Regions from separate parts of the Corynebacterium sp. AOP40-9SA-29 genome, predicted to be linked through region 3. Evidence: predicted binding sites of a transcription regulator. Region 3 holds the regulator's gene; each other region holds the start of a gene.
The links. The regulator LexA, encoded in region 3, represses DNA repair genes until DNA is damaged. The targets are predictions, from matches to a motif close to CGAACANNTGTTCG.

Region 1: the regulator LexA is predicted to act here: its motif matches at 4,530-4,543, upstream of ACT3SZ_RS13895 (SAV_6107 family HEPN domain-containing protein).
Region 2: the regulator LexA is predicted to act here: its motif matches at 1,341-1,354, upstream of ACT3SZ_RS08520 (DUF222 domain-containing protein).

What each region holds. Positions count from the first base shown of each region.
Region 1 is NZ_JBQSWR010000008.1:124,536-130,541, forward strand. It holds gene ACT3SZ_RS13870 (peptidoglycan D,D-transpeptidase FtsI family protein) at 1-249, opposite strand, end outside; gene ACT3SZ_RS13875 (hypothetical protein) at 516-1,241, opposite strand; gene rsmH (16S rRNA (cytosine(1402)-N(4))-methyltransferase RsmH) at 1,238-2,302, opposite strand; gene mraZ (division/cell wall cluster transcriptional repressor MraZ) at 2,515-2,946, opposite strand; gene ACT3SZ_RS13890 (DUF3040 domain-containing protein) at 3,476-3,871, opposite strand; gene ACT3SZ_RS13895 (SAV_6107 family HEPN domain-containing protein) at 4,002-4,439, opposite strand; gene ACT3SZ_RS13900 (GNAT family N-acetyltransferase) at 4,595-5,194, shown strand; gene ACT3SZ_RS13905 (methylenetetrahydrofolate reductase) at 5,213-6,006, opposite strand, start outside.
Region 2 is NZ_JBQSWR010000004.1:60,343-66,348, reverse strand. It holds gene ACT3SZ_RS08525 (hypothetical protein) at 1-1,235, shown strand, start outside; gene ACT3SZ_RS08520 (DUF222 domain-containing protein) at 1,370-2,851, shown strand; gene ACT3SZ_RS08515 (Trp biosynthesis-associated membrane protein) at 2,875-3,630, opposite strand; gene ACT3SZ_RS08510 (hypothetical protein) at 3,632-4,633, opposite strand; gene ACT3SZ_RS08505 (serine/threonine-protein kinase) at 4,767-6,006, opposite strand, start outside.
Region 3 is NZ_JBQSWR010000002.1:151,708-157,713, reverse strand. It holds gene hrpA (ATP-dependent RNA helicase HrpA) at 1-2,253, shown strand, start outside; gene nrdR (transcriptional regulator NrdR) at 2,267-2,728, opposite strand; gene ACT3SZ_RS05225 (hypothetical protein) at 2,821-3,102, opposite strand; gene lexA (transcriptional repressor LexA) at 3,744-4,364, shown strand; gene ptsP (phosphoenolpyruvate--protein phosphotransferase) at 4,460-6,006, opposite strand, start outside.

The sequences.
Region 1 (6,006 bases), on a different contig from region 3:
CAGGTGCGGGTTCACCGACAGTGAGCGGGCCTCCATGGTGTAGGCCATACGCTGCCCATTGCGGTCGACAATGTCGCCACGGTGGGCAGGTTCAGTGATGACCGCGGTGCGCTGCTCACTGGCCATCGCCGAGAGTTCCGGGCCCTTGACCAGCTGCACCCATGTCAGCCTGAGCAACAGGGCGAGCACCAGGACGGCGACGATGATGAGCACCGCCGTGCCACGCCGACCGAAACTGCCGACACCGATGTCGAGGGTCCGCCAGGAGTTGCCGGGGACACCGCCCTGCCCCGGACGGGACTGGCGTTGCGGGGGTCGCTGATCTCGGCTGTCGCGCCCGGCGTGCCTATTCCGGTCCCTGTCCTGGGCCAATGTGACCTCTCCCTTCCGCGAAACTCAACACAAGATCGTCTCGACCGGGCCCCTGACGACCCGCAGCGAATGCATGCCGTCCATTGTCGTGCCACGGACGCTACACCCGGGGCATTGGACTCCGGGCGTGTCTTCGAAGTGTCTCAGTAGGGAAGCTCTCCGGTCGAGGCCGCACCGTTGTTCTGATCGGCGGGAGCCTCGGCGTTATTACCGTTATTACCGGTGTCGCCGGTGTTCTCGTTCTCCAGCGCCTGCGGGGCGAGCCCCGGGACCTGGTCGGTGGCATCGGGATCACTGGTGGGACGCTGGGCGGTGACCTCACCGTTGATATCGGTGACCGGCAGCGTGGAGCTGGGATCCGCGGCGCGAAGTTCGTTGACCTCGTCGCCCTCCACGTTCAGGACGCCGGCCTGCCCGGGGGCGACCATGCCCAGCCGGGACGCCTCGGCGGCGATGCGCTGGGTCGAGGAGGCGTCCTCCACGTCGCGGTGCAGCGACTCCAGCTCATTGGACAGCGACGTGCTCGTCTCCTGTGCCTCAGACAGCTGGAAGGACTGCTCGGTGGTCTTGCCGGAGAGGTACATGGCGAACGCCACACCGGCGACGAAGATCAACAGCAGGACGACCCACGTGCGGACGACAGAACGTTCCTTCGCCGTCGGCACCGACACCCGCCGGCCGCGAACGGAGACCTGCTGGCGCGAGCCGCGGCGACGCACCGGACTGCTGTGCGTCCTGCGGCGCGAGGGCGCCTGCGCGCCCTGGGTCGGATGCCCCTGACGGACGTCTCCCTCGGAACCGAAGTCCTCGTGGCCGGTCGTGCCGGAGTGCTCGCGGGTGCGCTGACGGGCTGCGGTGGCGGTGCTCATCTGGTTCCTCGCTGTGCGTCTCGGTGGGGGTTCTCGGAGTTCTGGATACGGGTCACGGCCCGGACACGGACCGGAGCGGCCCTGGGGTTCTGTTCGATCTCGGCCTCGGAAGCCTTCTCCGAACCGCGGGTGACCAGCTCGAAATCGGGTGCGAACTCGGGCAGGGCCACTGGCAATCCGGGTGGCGTGTGATCCACCGTCAGATCGGCGAGAGCCTTCTTGACGATGCGGTCCTCCAGGGACTGGTAGCTCATGAAGACCGCCACCCCGCCAATGTGCAGGCGTGCCGTTGCCTCGGGGATGACCGCGGCCAGGGAGTCGAGCTCGGCGTTGACCTCGATCCGCAAGGCCTGGAAGGTGCGCTTCGCCGGGTGCCCACCGGTGCGACGCGATGCCGCGGGGATCGTGCGGTAGAGCAGTTCGACCAGGCGCGCCGAGGTGGTAAACGGCTCGACCTCGCGCTCGCGCAGCACCGCCGAAGCGATCTTGCCGGCGAAGCGCTCGTCCCCATAGGTCTTGAGGATCCGGGCCAGGTCGCCGTGGGCGTAGGTATTGAGGATGTCCGCGGCGGTGACGGGCAGGTCCGGATCCATGCGCATATCCAGCGGTGCGTCCTGCGAGTAGGCGAAGCCGCGACCAGCCTGGTCGAGCTGCATGGACGAGACACCCAGGTCGAAGAGGTAGCCCGACACACCGACCTCACGGGCGGTGGTGGGGATCCTCCCCTGCTCCACCAGGGTGTCGATCGCGTCGCCGAGACCATCGAAGCGGGTACGGAAGGCGACGAAACGATCGCCGAACCGGGCGAGCCGCTGCTCTGCCTGGGCAATGGCGGCCGGATCACGGTCGAGTCCGACGACGACGGCCTGCGGGAAACGCTCGAGGAAGACCTCGGTGTGCCCACCGGCACCCAGCGTCCCGTCGACGATGACGGGGTTCTCGGGTGCTTGCTCGGAATCGACGCCCTTGCCGACGAGGTCGACCATGCGGTCACGCATGACCGGGACGTGCCCGTGCTCGCCAGAGACGCGTGGCTGCTTCTCGTCGTCGGCGACGGTCATCGGGGTGGTCCTTTCGTCAGGGGCGCTCGTCCGGTCCTGTTGTCTTCACGTGGTCGTGGCAACGCCGCCGGGACTGTACACGGGGCCTCACCTGCACGGGCCAGGTTTGATGTCGGGGAAGTACATCAAAATCAAGGTCGTCCGCGCAGATGAGGGCCGGCACACAGTCCCACCGGCGTCGCGGGGCATACGGCTAAGGGATAGGCGGTGGCTTAGATGATCCCGGCGAGGGAGTCGTCGTCACCGTCAGCAAAATCCGACTCATGTTCGGCCAGGTAGGCGTCCCATGCTTCGGCATCCCAGATCTCGATGAAATCGACCGAACCGATGACTACGCAGTCCTTGTTGAGCCCTGCGTAGCCCCGGTGCCCCGCAGAGAGGGTGATCCTGCCCTGCTTGTCGAGCTCCTGCTCGTCGGCGCTGGCCGCCAGATTCCTGACGTAGGCCCTCGCCTGCGGATTCGACCGGGACGCTGCGGCTGCTTTCGACGCGCGCACCTGGAACTCCGCCTTCGTGTGTACGGCCAGGCTGTGATCCTGACCGTTGACGACGACGAGGCCATCCGAGAGCTGCTCGCGGAACTTGGCGGGAAGAGTCAGCCGACCCTTGTCGTCAAGCTTCGGGGTGAAGGTGCCGAAGAACATGTCGGCTCCCTCCCCCGGACGTCCCGGGCATCTGAAATGTTGTTGCCGTATGCGTTCTCTGTGAAGTTGTCCCGGGGACCATTGTGCCCCAGTGCGCCCCACAGTACCCCACTTCCAACCACACTGACTAGCCCACCAGTCACACGAGACCACAGAAGTTGCATATGGCGCCAGGTACCTGACAATAGCCTCTATGCTCCGACCGCGTGAACTGCAGGTATAAGAACAGGTGCAAGGTGGGGGAAGGTGGGGGAAGTTTTCGTAGAACTCGCTGGGAGTACCCGCAGGCCCGTGTCGCCGACGTATCGGACGGGCAGATCGACGCACTTTCGGCACGCCAGAGCCCTCCCGTGCCGCAGTGGGGTCCGCACCCACCGGGCCAGGTGGAGCAAAGTGGGGAGGGCGGGCGGACAGGAGGGTGGGGTGGCATACAAAAACAGCGGGCGGGCCCGATCAGTGATCGGACCCGCCCGCTGTTGGTGTGTGCGACAGGTTGGCGGTCCCCTGTCCGCCGAACTACTCCGGAGGTCTACTCGAAGCGCTTACGGAAGCTGTCTTCCATACGGTCGGCCACTCCGCCGCCGTTGGAACCCTGGCCCTTCTTGTTGGAGGCGGGGCTGGCCTTCGCTCGACCACGCCCTCCCCCGGACGGCCCACGGAAGGCCAGCAGGCCTCCGCCGAACATCACGAGGAACCCGACAACACTGAGGCCTACAAACCAGAGGCTGTTCTGCGAGAGTGCGATACCGGCGATCAGCAGACAGACGCCGAGGAGGAATACCGCCACAGAGCGGATACCGATGTTGAAGCTGCCGCCGCCGACGGAGCCGTCCCCGGCGGCCTGCCGAGCGAGGTTGGGGTCGTCGGCAATCAGCGCCTGCTCGATCTCCTGCAGCATGCGCCGTTCCTGTTCCGAAAGTGCCACGATCGTCCTCCCCTGAGGTGTCGGGTGTAGAAGTTGACGGTTGTTCTGTCTCTACCGTGTTAACGCACAAGGAGTGAGAAAAGTTCCGGCTCGATGACCACCAGCCTACCCCAGGGTGAACGAAGAGCCGTCACGCTACCTCAGGCAGGTATCCGACCATGCCCCGAACGGCATCGAGGAACTCGCAGGCGTCGTGGTAGACCTCCGCCACGGCCTGCTCTCCGAGATCGGGAACCAGGCCCATCTCCACCTGTGCGACCAACCGCGCATGCGGGGCGAAGCGTGCGCACCAGCGATCCATGTCCTCATCGCCCGCCAGGGCCCGGACCTTCTCCCAGGCACTACCCGGAGGAAGTCGACGACGCTTCTTCCTGGCGAACTGGATGACCGCGCCAGCGGCACGCAGCGCCGCCCGGTAGGCCCACGTGAGCCGCTCCTCCCGGACGAGGTCCGTCCTACTGAGTTCCAGCAGACGTTCCGCCTCAATGATGAACGTCTCCGGCAGGACTGCCCCACCCCGGCGCGACCGCGCCATCCTTGCGACATTGTCGCCTGCTCCCTGAACCATGACCGCCTCCTTCGTCCCGTTCCACGTTGCGATGTTGAAGATGAAACTACCGGGCACCCCGGACATGAGATCGACAAACAAAGCATACCTCGAACATGTGTTCTAGTTTAAGGGAACTTCCGGCCCCTCGGGCTCCGATTTGTCACAATGGTGGAGTGAACGACGACCTCCGAATTAGCGTGTGCCCTCTGTCCGCCCAGGACTACGTGAGGAGGATCGACCAGCTCGTCGACATCCACCTCCGGGCCATGGACTACCCGCCGGAGACGTTCAGCCAACGCCGCCAACTCTGGATTTCCAACGCCCGGAAACCGGGGTTTCGGTGCGTCGTTGCCCTGACCCACCCAGCTCATTCCACCCCGGACCCCGGCAGCTCCCGGCACCGCGCGGTCGGCGTGGCATACGGCTTCCCTGGCGACCGGCACAGCTGGTGGTACCGGGAAGTCCACCGCGGGCTACGACTGTCCGGGCATACGCCCGACGAGGCGGACGACCTGCTCAGCGACTACGACGAGATCTCCGAGGTCCACGTCCACCCCGACTTTCAAGGGCACGGCACCGGACGGGCGATGCTGGACGCCCTACTCCCCCATCTCCACAGTCCAGTGGCGATGCTCTCCACTCCGGAGGTTCCCGACGAGTCCAACGCGGCCTGGTCGCTTTACCGGACCGTGGGTTTCCAGGACCTGCTGCGCAGCTTCCGCTTCGGCTCTGACCCCCGCCCGTTCGGGATCCTCACCCTCCCCAGGGGCTGAGGTCCCGACAGTCCCGTCTTAACGCACCATGTCCTGCCCGAGTTCCGGGCCCCAGGCCGGTGCCATGCCCAGGTTGTGCAGCACCTCCTGGGTGGCGCGCACATTATTCATCGTCATGAAGTGGAGGTCGGGCGCACCCTCGGCGATGAGCCGCTCTGCCATCCTCGAGGTCACCTCAATGCCCGCTGCACGGATGGACGCGGCGTTCTTCACCTCGTCACCGGCAGCCGCCCTGGTCAGTTCGTCTTCCAGCGAGGCTGGCAGCGACGCCCCTGCCAACTCCATCTGTCGACGCACGGAGCGCAGCGACGTGATCGGCATCAGGCCCGGGATAATCGGCTTGGCCCCGTGCACCGGGTCCGCCGCCGCCAGCCGGTCGCGCAGCCGCAGGTAGTGGTCGACGTCGAAGAACATCTGGGTAATCGAGTAACTCGCCCCCGCCTGCAGTTTCTGCAGTGTGTAGCGGGTGTCATTCTCCAGGCTTCCGGCACGGTAGTGCGCTTCCGGGAAGGACGCGATGCCGATGTCGAAGTCCGAGCACTCCGGCATCGACCGGACGAGTTCAATGAGTTCGTGGGCGAAGTTCAGTCCGCCGTCCACCGGCGACCAGTCACCCGTGGGATCACCCGGCGGATCGCCACGCAAGGCCAAGAGGTTCGTGAGGCCCAGGGAGGCGAACTCCCGCAGGATGTCGCGGAGCTCCTCCTCTCGGTGATCGACGAGGGTGAGGTGCAGCAGCGTCGTCAACGGCTTCACGGACAGCCGCGACGCCACCCGCTCGGTACGCTCGCGACTCGAGCCGCCGGCACCGT
Region 2 (6,006 bases), on a different contig from region 3:
GGGCCCCAGGCTGGGTGTCGCGCGGCGAACAGTGGCAGGCATTTCTCGGCGACGAGTCCGGGGTCTTCGCGTTCACCTCGCCGGCCGAACTGCTGGCCTGCATCACCTCGACGTCCTCCCACGACCTGGCCGACCACCCCGCCTGGGCGTCCTTCATGGACGGCGCGGAAGCGCGCGTGACCCCGCGCAAGGGCGGACGGATCAGCTTCGTCGAACTGCCGAACAACCTGGCCGGACGACCGTCCTTCGAGAACACCCGGACGGTGGCCAACGCCTTCCAGGTGCTGCGCTCGCTCGGCGTCGTGTGCGGCATCAATCGCATCAACCGGTGGTTCCACTCCTACTCCGTGCTGTCGAACGTCAGCCGCGGCCAGGACCACTATGCCGGGGAGAACGGCCTGGCCGAGTGGTCGAGCGTGGGGCTGACCGTGCGTGACAACTGGGTCGAACTCACCGATGACATTGACGAGGCGCTGGTCACGCCGGATCTTGGGGAGGATGCCGAGGCGCTTATCGCCGACGCGCAGGCGCGCATCGACGCGGCCGCCGAGAAGGCTGAGGCCAGTGAGAAGGCTGGGTCGGACGAGAAGGCTGGCGACGAGGCTGCCGGTGCCGCAGGTGCTGCGGGTGCCGCGGCAGGCTCGGACGATGAGACTGCCAATGATGACGCGGTCGACCCGTACGACTCCACCCCGTGGGGCCGGGCAGGCATCGACCCGATCCGGGTCACGGTGGACGGGACCTCGGTCTACACCCTGCGCTGCTACGTTGGCGACCGCTCCCCGGTGTTCCTGGGACACCTCGGCGAGATCAATACCTTCCCGTCCTCACGGTCGTTGGTGCGGTGGATCGTCGATGCGAAGGACCACGACCTCGCCGACATGGAGACCTGGGGCGACCTGGTGACCCTGGCCAACGCCGGGGAACTGGAGGTGGAGGTCCACCCCTCGAACGTCTACGGATTCACCGGGCTGCGCTCCGATATCACCGAGGGCATCGAGGCGGTCGACACCGACCAGTTGGGCCGGGCTTACGAGCTGTTGGCCGACGCCGCCGATTGGGCGAAGGACGACGGGGTGAACAAGGTCCTGCTCGCCTACCCGCGCCTGCAGGACTACATCGCCTACATGCTGGGCTCCCCTTCTGCGGCGACCCCGACGCCCCCCTTCGATGAAGAGGCCAACGGGTGGACGCGGCTGGAGGAGAACCTGACCGCCCGTTTCACGAAGTTCTGAATGTTCTGAGGTATCGGAAACTTTCTTCCCCTAGCCTCTTGACGAACACCCTTTCGAACATTACTGTTAGTTGGCAGATAAAAGATTCATGTAGGGCGGGCCAACGGAACACATGATCGAAGGGGGTGGCGGGGATGTCAGAGGTAGAACCACCAGCAGGCCTGGTCGGGTCGACCGCCGACCTCCTCGAAGCGGTGGAGCGGCTCGATGCCGCAGCGGAGGACGTCATCGCCTCCGGCCCGGACGTCTGGTCCAGGCTCGAGGAGTCCGCCAGGCTGCAAGCGGTGCAGAAGCTGGAACGTGCCCGCAAGAAGCTCGCACTAGCGGATTCCGCATTCATCTCCGCCCACGAGGCTGATCTCCCCGCCGGACCGCAGCGACGCGCCCGGGCACTGTGCGAGATCCTCAACACCACCCTCCGCGATGCAAAGACCCGTCTCACCGGCTGGTCTCGCACCGCCGAACGGCCCGACCCTTGGGGGCCGGATCCCACCGCGCCGCACGTTGAGCACATGCCGCACCTGACCAAACTGGTCGAAGAAGGCCTGCTCGACGCCACCGGGATAGAGAAAGCCGACCGGCAGATCCGGGCGCTGCCGGCCGCGATCCAGCCGGAGATCACTCGCATCGCCGATGAACCCGTCGCCGACCTTGCCAGGAAACAGGGCCCGGACATCCTCGACTCCCTGCGCAACTTCCTCCTGGACCTCGTCGGGGCCGACGAGCCCTATACCGAGAAAGACCACCGCAGGATGCGGTCTCTGACGCTCGGGAAGCAGGGCGTCGACGGCATGACGTCGATCCGCGGCACCCTGACCCCGCACCTCGCCGCGTCGATGCAGCGTCTCATGGCCGACCACGCCAAAACTGGTGACCTTCTGGACGAAGATGCCGCCGCCGAGGACACCCGCACCCCAGAGCAGCGCCGTCACGACGCGCTCGCCGCTGCCGTCCACTCCGGCTACGGCCCCGGACGTGCCCTGAACCCCGGTCGTGGTGCGACGACGATCGTCGCTGTGATGCCCGTCGAACAATTCATCGCACGTACCGGGACCGCGCTGACGGACGTGGGCGTGCACGTCCCAGCATCCACACTGCTGGAAGATACCGACCGCCTGGAGACCTGCCTGCAGGTTCTCGACGTGGACGGCAGCACGCTGTGCTTCGGCCGGTCCCGCAGACTCGGGAGCCTGGACCAGTACCTCGCCCTCGTCGGCGAGGAGGGCATCAGTTCGGCTCCGGGCACCGACAGTGCCCCTGCGCACTGCCACGTCCACCACATCGACGGGTGGAGCGCAGGTGGCGAGACCGACCTCGAGAACCTCACGTTGGTCTCACCCGCTATGCACGCCCGGGTGGATGATTCCCGCACGAATCCGGACCGATGGTGGACCATCCCGGCGGAAGATGGCACCGGGCGCCGGGTCATCTGGACACCGCCCGTCGGCGAGGATCCGACACGCAGTCCTGTACACAATGACCACCCCACGGTGCGCCGCCACCCCGGTGCCGCGAGGCGCCGCCTCTACCGTGATCAACTGCGCAAGAGGACGGGAAAGAAGAAACCGGGGAGCACTGGGAGTAAAGATACGACAACCAGTGGTGACCCGCCCTAACCCACCAGCAACTCCGGCTGGAGTTAAGGCCGCTCGGCGGTGCCTATGCCAGTCGCGGTGTCCTGTGCCGGCTGCTGCTCCGGCGTGCGCTGCACCGACGGCGCTCCCTTCAGTGCGTCGTCGTCAGGAGGATTCGACCACGGATAGGCCGAACGCAGGGCGAAGTACGCGCCCAGCACCAGCAGAAGAAGGCCAGCAACGAGCACCACGTACTCCCCCGGCCCGGTCGTCGTGTGAACGGACCCGAGCAAGGATCGCAAGAGTTCAGTGCTCTGCCCTCCTGCACCGTCATCGGCCGGGAGGAACTCATCCTCCACCCCGAGTGCCGTCACCAACCCGTAGACCGCATACCCGACGAAACCAGCACCGCAGGCAGCGACCACGATAGAAGCCACACGCCGCAGCGCGGTGAATCCGATGAGCACAGCTGCGGCCAGCACGAGCAGTAGCAGCCCACAGGCCAGTGACAGAAGCGTCGCGTCCACCCGGATTTCCTGCAGACCGATCGCCCGGAAAGCACCGGTGATCATGCCGAAACCGGAGACTGTGAACACCATGTCGGAGTCCTCGGCCGCGGGCGAGCCGGCTGCTCCGGTGGCGGCTGCGGAGACAATCGTCCTACCCCAGGGCAGCGCAAGCCCCACGACAGCCAGCAAGGCGAGCACAACCGTCGCCGCAGCAACGACCAGATGGTGGGTCGCCAGTGCGTGGAGCTGACCGAGAACCACCCGCCCCCTCGAGCGGGTTGCCGTCGCGTCCTGCCTACCGGTGTCCGTCAAACTACTGCTCCGAGTGCTTATCGGGTGCCACGATCTTACGAATTCCCCAGATGATCTCATTGATGCTGACCCACGTGGCGACGTGGGCGAGGGTGAACAGCGTGGCCTTCAACACGGAAAGCTCAGGGCTCACGTCGCTGACCCCAGCGGTCAGCAGGACGATGAGCGGGTAGATCATGCCGACGACGATGACTGCCAGCAGCGAGAGGTAGAGCTTCGACTCGCTGCGGGACCGTGAGCCGACACCCCAGGTGCTCGTGTCGAGCTGAGAGGTCTGGCGCGGTGCTTGACCGGGAGCCTGACCGGGTGCCTGACCCGGTGACTGCTGGAACTGGTTATTCGGTGCCGCGTGCTGTGGGCCGCGGTAGCCACCGGGTGCGGGTGACGACGGGGACGCAGCGGGACGCTGCCACGCGCTCGGCGCCGGCGCCGCCGGAGCGTCCTGCGCGTCCTGCGCGTCCTGCACGTCCTGCGCTTCCGGCGCGGCATACGGTTCCGGCACGTCCGGCGCATCCTGCTCTGCCGGAGCGTCCTGCGCTGCCTCCGTGTGAGGCTCGCTCAGGTCCGTGGCGGCCGTGGAAGCTGTGGACGCCGTGGCGTCCGGGGTCAGCTCCGGTTCCGGGTCCGGCACGATGGCGGTTTCCCGCGTGGCGTCCTGGTCAATATCGTGCCCGATACCAGGGCCAGCGCCAGGGCCGGCACCAGGGTCGACGAGGTCGCGTCCGCCGGACACCCCCGGCGACTGCGTGTCCGCGAGGTCGTGCAGCCACCGGATGTTCACCACATTGTCCTGCGGCCCGTTGAGCGCCGACTCGTAGAGGTCACGCTTGTACGGGTCCCCGAGGATCGCCCGGGCGGTCTGCATCTGGTCGACCTCGGGCGTGTCAGCACCGAATCCCCGCGCACGCAGGTCAGCAAGACGAGAGTCGAGGACATCTGCGATCTCGCGCGGCGGCATGTCCGCGTCCAGCCGCAGTTCGGTGTACAGGTTGTAGTTCGCCATGGGAGTCCTTGTCTCTATCGGCCGTTTCTGGTCCGTCACTGGTCCGTCTCTGGGGCGTTCAGGGGCACTTTAATACATCACTCTGGCAATCGAACACCAGGAAACCGGAAAAACCCTTCACATCACCAGCCGATCAGCATACGGGCATGCCCTGGATAACGTCGAGTGCCGAGGCGGCGTCGTCCACCGTCTCCCCCGTCAGCAGCATGGCGTACCGGGTACGGTCTGCGGACTGCGGGAAGACTGACATCGCGCCGCCGGTCTCGGCGGCCTCGACCGTCCTGATCCGGCAGCCGTCGTACTCGAATGGCTCGGCACCTGTCGTGGGGATGTAGGCGGCCCGGACGTCCTCGCTGCCGAAGTCGACGACGGCCATGGTCAGTCCGTCGCCGCGACAGGTCACGCGGGCATCCTCCTCGCCGCGGGCATCACTGCTGTTGCAGGTCATCCCCTGCCACCCGCTTTCGCCTTGCCGGTCAGGCAGGAGTTTGGGGAAGGCGTTGACGATCCTGGCGTCGTTGGCGTCCCACGCTGGGGTCGCGATGTGGCGGTAGCCGAGGAACCCGCCGACACCGAGCACGACGAGTAGGGCGAGGACGCCAAGCACGACGACGGGTGTGCGCGACGCGCTGCGTCGGCCGGACGCTCCGGACGCTGCCGCTGCCGGCGCGGGTGCCCAGCTCACCGGGGTCTCGCGCGTCTGCGCGTCCTGCCTGCCGGCGCCAGCTGCACCGGCGGGGGCGGCGAGCGCGTCGAGGAAGGCCACGGCGGTCGGGTACCGACGCCCGGGGTCGTTGTCCAGCGCCCGGCGCAGCACCGAGGTGATGTGCGCGGCGGCCGGGCCGTCCTGCGGTGCCAACGCCTCGGCGGTAAGCGTGGGCAGTTTCCGTTCGCCCCGCCATGCGGTCATGGACATCGTGTCGCGGAACGCAGTGAGGGTGAGCATCTCCAGGGCGATCAGTGCGAGTGCGTAGCGGTCGGTCGCCGCGTTGTAGTCCACCATGTGCGCGCCATAGGTGGAGGCCGTGGTGAAGATCTCCGGGGCCATGTACTTCTCCGTGCCGATCACCATGCCGGTGGAGGTCACCCGGGTGTCGTCGCCGGCGATGCTGATGCCGAAGTCGGTGAGCAGCGCCGTCGTGCCCACGCTGGAGTGCGGGTCGCGGGGAAGCAGGATATTCGCCGGTTTGAGATCGCGGTGCACCACCGGCGGGTTTCGGTGATGGATGTGGTCCAGGGCCTCGGCGATAGGACGCAGGATGTCGCACGCCTCGTCGACGCTGAAGCGCCGCCCGGTGGTCCGACGATCGGCCAATGCTTCGGCCAGGTCACCGCCGTCGACGTAGTCCATGACGAAGTAAGCGGCCGTGCCG
Region 3 (6,006 bases):
CGTGAGCTGACCTTCGACCTCGGCGACCAGGACGCCGAGACGGCCACGAGTGGTCTCGGGAAGCGCGAGGCGACGTCCGTCGACGAGACCGAGGTACACAAGTCGCTACTGACGGGCCTGCTGACCAATGTCGGTATGCGCCAGGGCAACTCCCGCCAATTCACCGGCACCCGCAACACCACGTTCGTGGTGCACCCGTCTTCCCACCTGTCGAAGAAGCCTCCGCAGTGGGTCATGGCCGCTGAACTGGTCGAGACCTCCCAGGTGTTCGCCCGCACGGTCGCCCCGGTCGTCCCCGAGTGGCTCGAAGAAGTCGCCCCTCACCTGATGCGCTACTCCTACGCCGAACCGTTCTGGTCCAGCAAGCAGGGGGCGGCCCTGGCCATCGAGAAAGCGTCGATGCTCGGCCTCCCGGTCATCGCCGACCGACGGGTCAACCTGTCGAAGACCGATCCGGAGGCCGCGCGTGACATGTTCATCCGCCACGCGTTGGTGGAAGGCGACTGGCGCAGCAACCACCGCTTCTTCCGCCACAACAGCGAGCTGCTCGACGAGGTCGGACATCTCGAGGACAAGGCACGACGCCGCGACATCGTCGTCGACGACGACACCCTCTACGGCTTCTACGACGCCCGGCTGCCGTCCTCGGTGGTGTCGGCCGCCCACTTCGACTCCTGGTGGAAGAAGGCCCGCCACACCGACCCGCACCTGCTCGACATGACCCCGGAGGCGCTCATCGGCTCCGACGGTGCCGCGGCAGAGGCCCGGGAGTTCCCTGACTCCTGGACCCAGGGCGCGATGCAGTTCGATCTCACGTACGTCTTCAGCCCCGGCGACCCTGCCGACGGCATCACGATGCGTATCCCGTTGCCGCTGCTCGCCGGTGTCACCGACACCGACACCCGGTGGCTAGTGTCGGGCATGCGCGAGGAACTGTGCATCGCGCTGATCCGCACGCTCCCCAAGCCCTTGCGCACCTCGGTCGTACCGGCCGGGCAGTTCGCCCGGGCCGCCCTGGAGCGTATGACCCCCTACGACGGCCCCGTCGACCAGGCGTTGGCTGATGCGTTGCGCTCGCTCGGCGGTACGGGAATCAGCCCCTCCGACTTCGACTGGGACCGGGTCCCGGGCCACCTCCGGATGACCTATGCCGCGGTGGACCGACGGGGCAAGGTCATCGCGACCTCAAAGGATCTCGCCGAACTGCAGGACGACCTGGCCGGCGAGATCACCCAGTCCATCGCGTCGGCCACCGCACGCTCCTCCCGCAGGTCGAACGGCAAGTCCGGTGGCGCTGCCCCCACACCGCAAGACTCCGCGTCCCACAGCCCGTCGAAGAAGAAGGGCCGGGGAGGACGCAGCGGAGGCAGTGCCGGGGGCACCGGTGGTGTGCTCGCCCGCTCCGCGAGCTGGAGCAGCGACGGCATCGGCGTCCTCCCGGAGTCCGTGGAGACCGTGGTGGACGGCCAAACGACCTCGGCCTACCCTGCCCTGGTCTCGGAGGGTAAGAACGGGGTCGTGCTGAAGGCCTTCCCCACCCCGCAGGCGGCGGCCGGTCAACAGTTCTCCACCGTCCTGGAGATGATGGTGGCGGCCTGCCAGGTCTCCTCGAAGCAGATGGTCAAGGGACTGCAGTTGCGCCAGCGTGTGGCGGTGGACACCTACCCGCACGGCGGCGCAGACGCACTGGTCGATGACTGCCGGGTGCTGGCGTGCCGCAACCTGCTCGAGCAGTACGGCCCAGTGATCCGAGATCCTGAACGTTGTGCCGAGGCGGTAGCTGCAGCCAAGGACCGTGGTCCTGGGTTGGTCCGGCAGATCTTCGTGGCGATCACCCCGGCCGTGCTTGCTGTGGCGGATATGTCGCAGGAACTCTCTGCGTGGGACGGGGCGGCCATCGAAGATATGAAGGCACAGCTCGAATTTTTCCTTGGGCCTCACCAGGTTGCCAAGAACGGGGTGGAGCATCTGCGTCATGTACCGCGGTACGTTGCGGCGATGCAGGCTCGCCTGGAGATGATGGAATCTGACCCGGACCGGGAAGAGGACCTCGACGACCAGGTCAGGGAGTGCGTCGAGGCCGTCGAGGAGGCCAAGCGCCGTTTGCCGGCGATTCGGGCGGCCTCGTCCCAGTTCAAGGACGTGCTCTGGCTGGTCGAGGAGTTCCGGGTGTCGCTGTACGCCCAGAACCTGGGAACGTCGCGTCCGGCGAGTGTCGCCCGGGTGCGCAAGGCACTGGCGAAGATCAGGTAGCCCCCGGACAGGGCTACCCGGTTGCGTCGCTTCGGCGCTCCTGGAGCGCACGGATCTCCTTCTCGAAGTCTTCAGTCGAGCGGAAGGACTTGTAGACCGAGGCGAACCGGAGGTAGGCGACCTCGTTGAGGTTGCGAAGGGGTTCGAGGATCGCCAGGCCGATGTCGTCGGCGGCGACCTGGGAGCCGTGGGAGGCACGCAGTGACTGCTCTACGTCGTGGGCGAGGATCTTCAGGTCGTCTCCGGAGACCTCGAGGCCCTGACAGGCCCTTCCGACACCCCGGATCACCTTGTCGCGGCGAAACTCCTCGGTGACACCACTTCGCTTGGTGACCAGCAGCACGGATCGTTCCAAGGTGGTGAACCGGGTCTTGCACGAGAGACATTCTCGGCGACGGCGGATGGCGGAGCCGGATTCTACCGTGCGGGAGTCCACGACCCGGGAGTCCTCGGAACGGCAGGCGGGACAAAGCACGGTGTTCTCCCTCATGGAAGTCGTCAGGACAGTTGGTGTCCCCACATGCTACCTCCGACTCCGAGCCGCACCGCAGGCGGACGAGGGGTCGGTCAGTAGACGGGGACGACCACGTCCCGGGTGCTCCCCTGGGAGCCTTCATCCGTCCAGTGTCCACCCATGTCGCTAACATCGTTGAGCGAAGCGATCCTCGCCACCGCGTCGCCAACGCTGGCCCCGTGCACGTGCTGCTCAGCGATCTCCGCCAGACTCTGGCCGTCGCTCACCGTGACCGTGGTCGTCCCGGTCGGTGTCACGGTGTCCTCCTGCTGCCCAGTGACCGCCGGAGATATGGCGAGGAACGTCACCAGCGCGGCCAGAGAAAGTACGGTCATGCCGGGGGAACCGACGACCATGGACGCGCGACGCCGAATTCTGGCGTACCTGGAGGTCGGCTCGAACGGACGTTCAGCAATTCTGCCCTGACGGAGGTACCGCTGCCGTTGCACGACCGAAGGGGTTCGGACCGAACCCTCCCCCCAGGTGTTCGAGAAACCATCCAGCGCGGACCCGGACCACTCCGGACGCCGATAGACGGGACGGCGGAGGCCGGACCGACGACTTTCAACCGACATCGTGCTCATGACAACCCTCTTTCCGTGGAAGCAGACCGGATTCCCGGCTTCAGACAAGGACCATGACAGCACCGCTGGCGGACATCGCTTGATTCCGACGGCACGTTCTTCGTCCGTGTGTTCGAAGTTCTGTATCTGCACCCGAAGGTAGCACGGGTGTTCGATGATGTCCACAACTTTCCAGAGATTTTCGAACACCCTGACCAACGATGTCCGTTCGGTCATGTAAGGTCGGGGACACGACCGGTACAACGAGTCCAGGAGTGGGTCAGATGTCAGAGAAGCAGAAGTCCTCCGTGGGAACCACGGCAGGCAAGCGAAAGCGGGCGAAGGTCACCGAGGCAGGTGCCGCGCTCGACGCAAAGGGGAGGGAGAAGCTTTCCGACCGTCAACGGCGCATCATGGACGTGATCAAGGACGCGACCCGGTTCCGCGGATACCCGCCGAGCATCCGCGAGATCTGCGACGCAGTGGGGTTGAACTCGACCTCGTCGGTGTCGTACCACCTGCGCGAGCTCGAGCGGAAGGGGTACCTGCGCCGCGAGGACAACAAGCCGCGCGCGGTCGATATCAGGGACTTCGACGACGAGGTCGACAACCGTCCGGGGCCGAAGCCGGCTAACACCAGCGGTCCCTCCGGTATGCCGGAGCCGTCCTTCGTGCCCGTCGTCGGTCAGATCGCCGCCGGTTCGCCCATCCTGGCCGAAGAGCACGTCGAGGCCCACTTCCCTCTTCCCCAGGAACTCGTCGGTGGCGGGGAACTGTTCCTGCTCCAGGTCATTGGCGAGTCCATGCGCGATGCTGGCATCTTCAACGGTGACTGGGTCGCCGTACGCTCCCAGAAGGTCGCCGAACTCGGGGACTTCGTGGCCGCGATGATCGACGGGGAGGCGACGGTCAAGGAGTTCCAGAAGGACGAAGCGGGCGTCTGGCTCCTCCCCCACAACGACCTGTTCGAACCCATCCCGGGGGACAACGCCGACATCCTCGGCCGCGTGGTCGCGGTGCTTCGCAAGATCTAGGCCCCCGCAATCCCCACGTTGATACGCGAAACCCCCGGACAGCCTCCGTCAGAGGCGTCCGGGGGGTTTGCGTGGATACAGGGTGCGCTAGAGCGCTAGAGCCCCAGCACGGCCGCGGCGGCTGCCTTGGCCTCCTCCGCGCCATCGGCGTCCAGTGCGGCAGCGGCCATCTCACGGCACACCGCGAAATCCACCTCGCCCAACTGGGCGCCCACCGCAGCGAGTGCAGGCGGTGCCGCGGACAGAGAGGTCACACCGAGACCGGCGAGCACGCAGCCCAGCACCGGGTCCGCCGCGGCCTCACCGCACACGCCCACTGCCGTCTTGGTCTCCGCGCCAGAACGACACGTGGTGTGCACGAGTCGCAGCACCGCGGGCTGCCACGGGTCGGTCAGGTGCGCCAGCGAGGCCGACATGCGGTCTGCTGCCATGGTGTACTGGGTCAGGTCATTCGTACCGATGGACACGAAGTCCAGGTAGGGCATCATCTTATCGGCCATGAGGGCCGCCGCCGGGACCTCGATCATCGCGCCAGCCACGAGGCCTCGCTCGTGGCACAGCTCGGTGAACCACTTCGCCTCGTAGACCGTTGCCACCATCGGTGCCATCACCCAGGTCTGCGCCGCAGAGTCCTCGCGACCGGACAGCTTCAGCGCCAGGGCGATGCCGTCCAGCTGGCGTTCCAGCAACTTCTGGTTTGTCCGGGCGATGCGCAGACCGCGCACACCGAGAGCAGGGTTCTCCTCGGTCTCCGCCATCACATAGGGCACCGGCTTGTCCGAGCCGGCGTCCAGCGTACGGATCACGACCTTGCCCTCCGGGAACGCGGACAGGACCTCGGCATAACGCCTCGCCTGCTCCTCTACGGACGGCTCGGTGGTCTCACTGAGGAAGCCGAGTTCGGTACGGAACAGGCCGATCCCCTCGGCCACGGACTCCGCGGCCTGGCGGGCGGCTGCACCGTCCTGCACATTGGCCAACAGCTGCACCCGGTGACCGTCGGCGGTCTGCGCCGGGCCGTGCCAGCCACGGACCTTCGAGGCCAGTTCGGCGGCAGCGGTGACACGCTTCTCCACCTCTGCCGGGTCCACGCCGGTCTCCACGGTTCCCGCCGCACCGTCCACCAGGACCTCGGTGCCAGCGCTCACGCCGCGCAGGTTGCTTCCCACGGCGACGATGCAAGGCAGGTCGAGCTGGCGGGCGATGATCGCGGTGTGGCTCGTCGCACCACCCTTTTCGGTGACCACGGCGATGATCAGCTCGGGGTCCAGGGTCGCGGTATCGGCGGGGGCGAGATCATCGGCGAACAGGACATGAGGCGTGTCGACGTCCGGAATGCCCGGCTCGGGCTCCCCGCGCAGTTCGGCGATGACACGGTCACGCACGTCCATCAGGTCGGTGACACGTTCAGCCATCACCCCGCCGGCCTTCAGGAACATCTCCACGAAGTCGTCGGTGGCCTGACGCACCGCGTACAGGTTCGTCTGACCTCCGTTGACGGACTTCTTGACCTTCTTCGCCCACGCGCGATCCTTGGCGATCGCGACGGTCGCCTCGAGGACCTGGCGGGCGTTGCCCTCCACGGTCTGCGCCCGGGAGCTGAGACGTTCCGAGACGGTGTCCACCGCGGTGACGAAGGCCT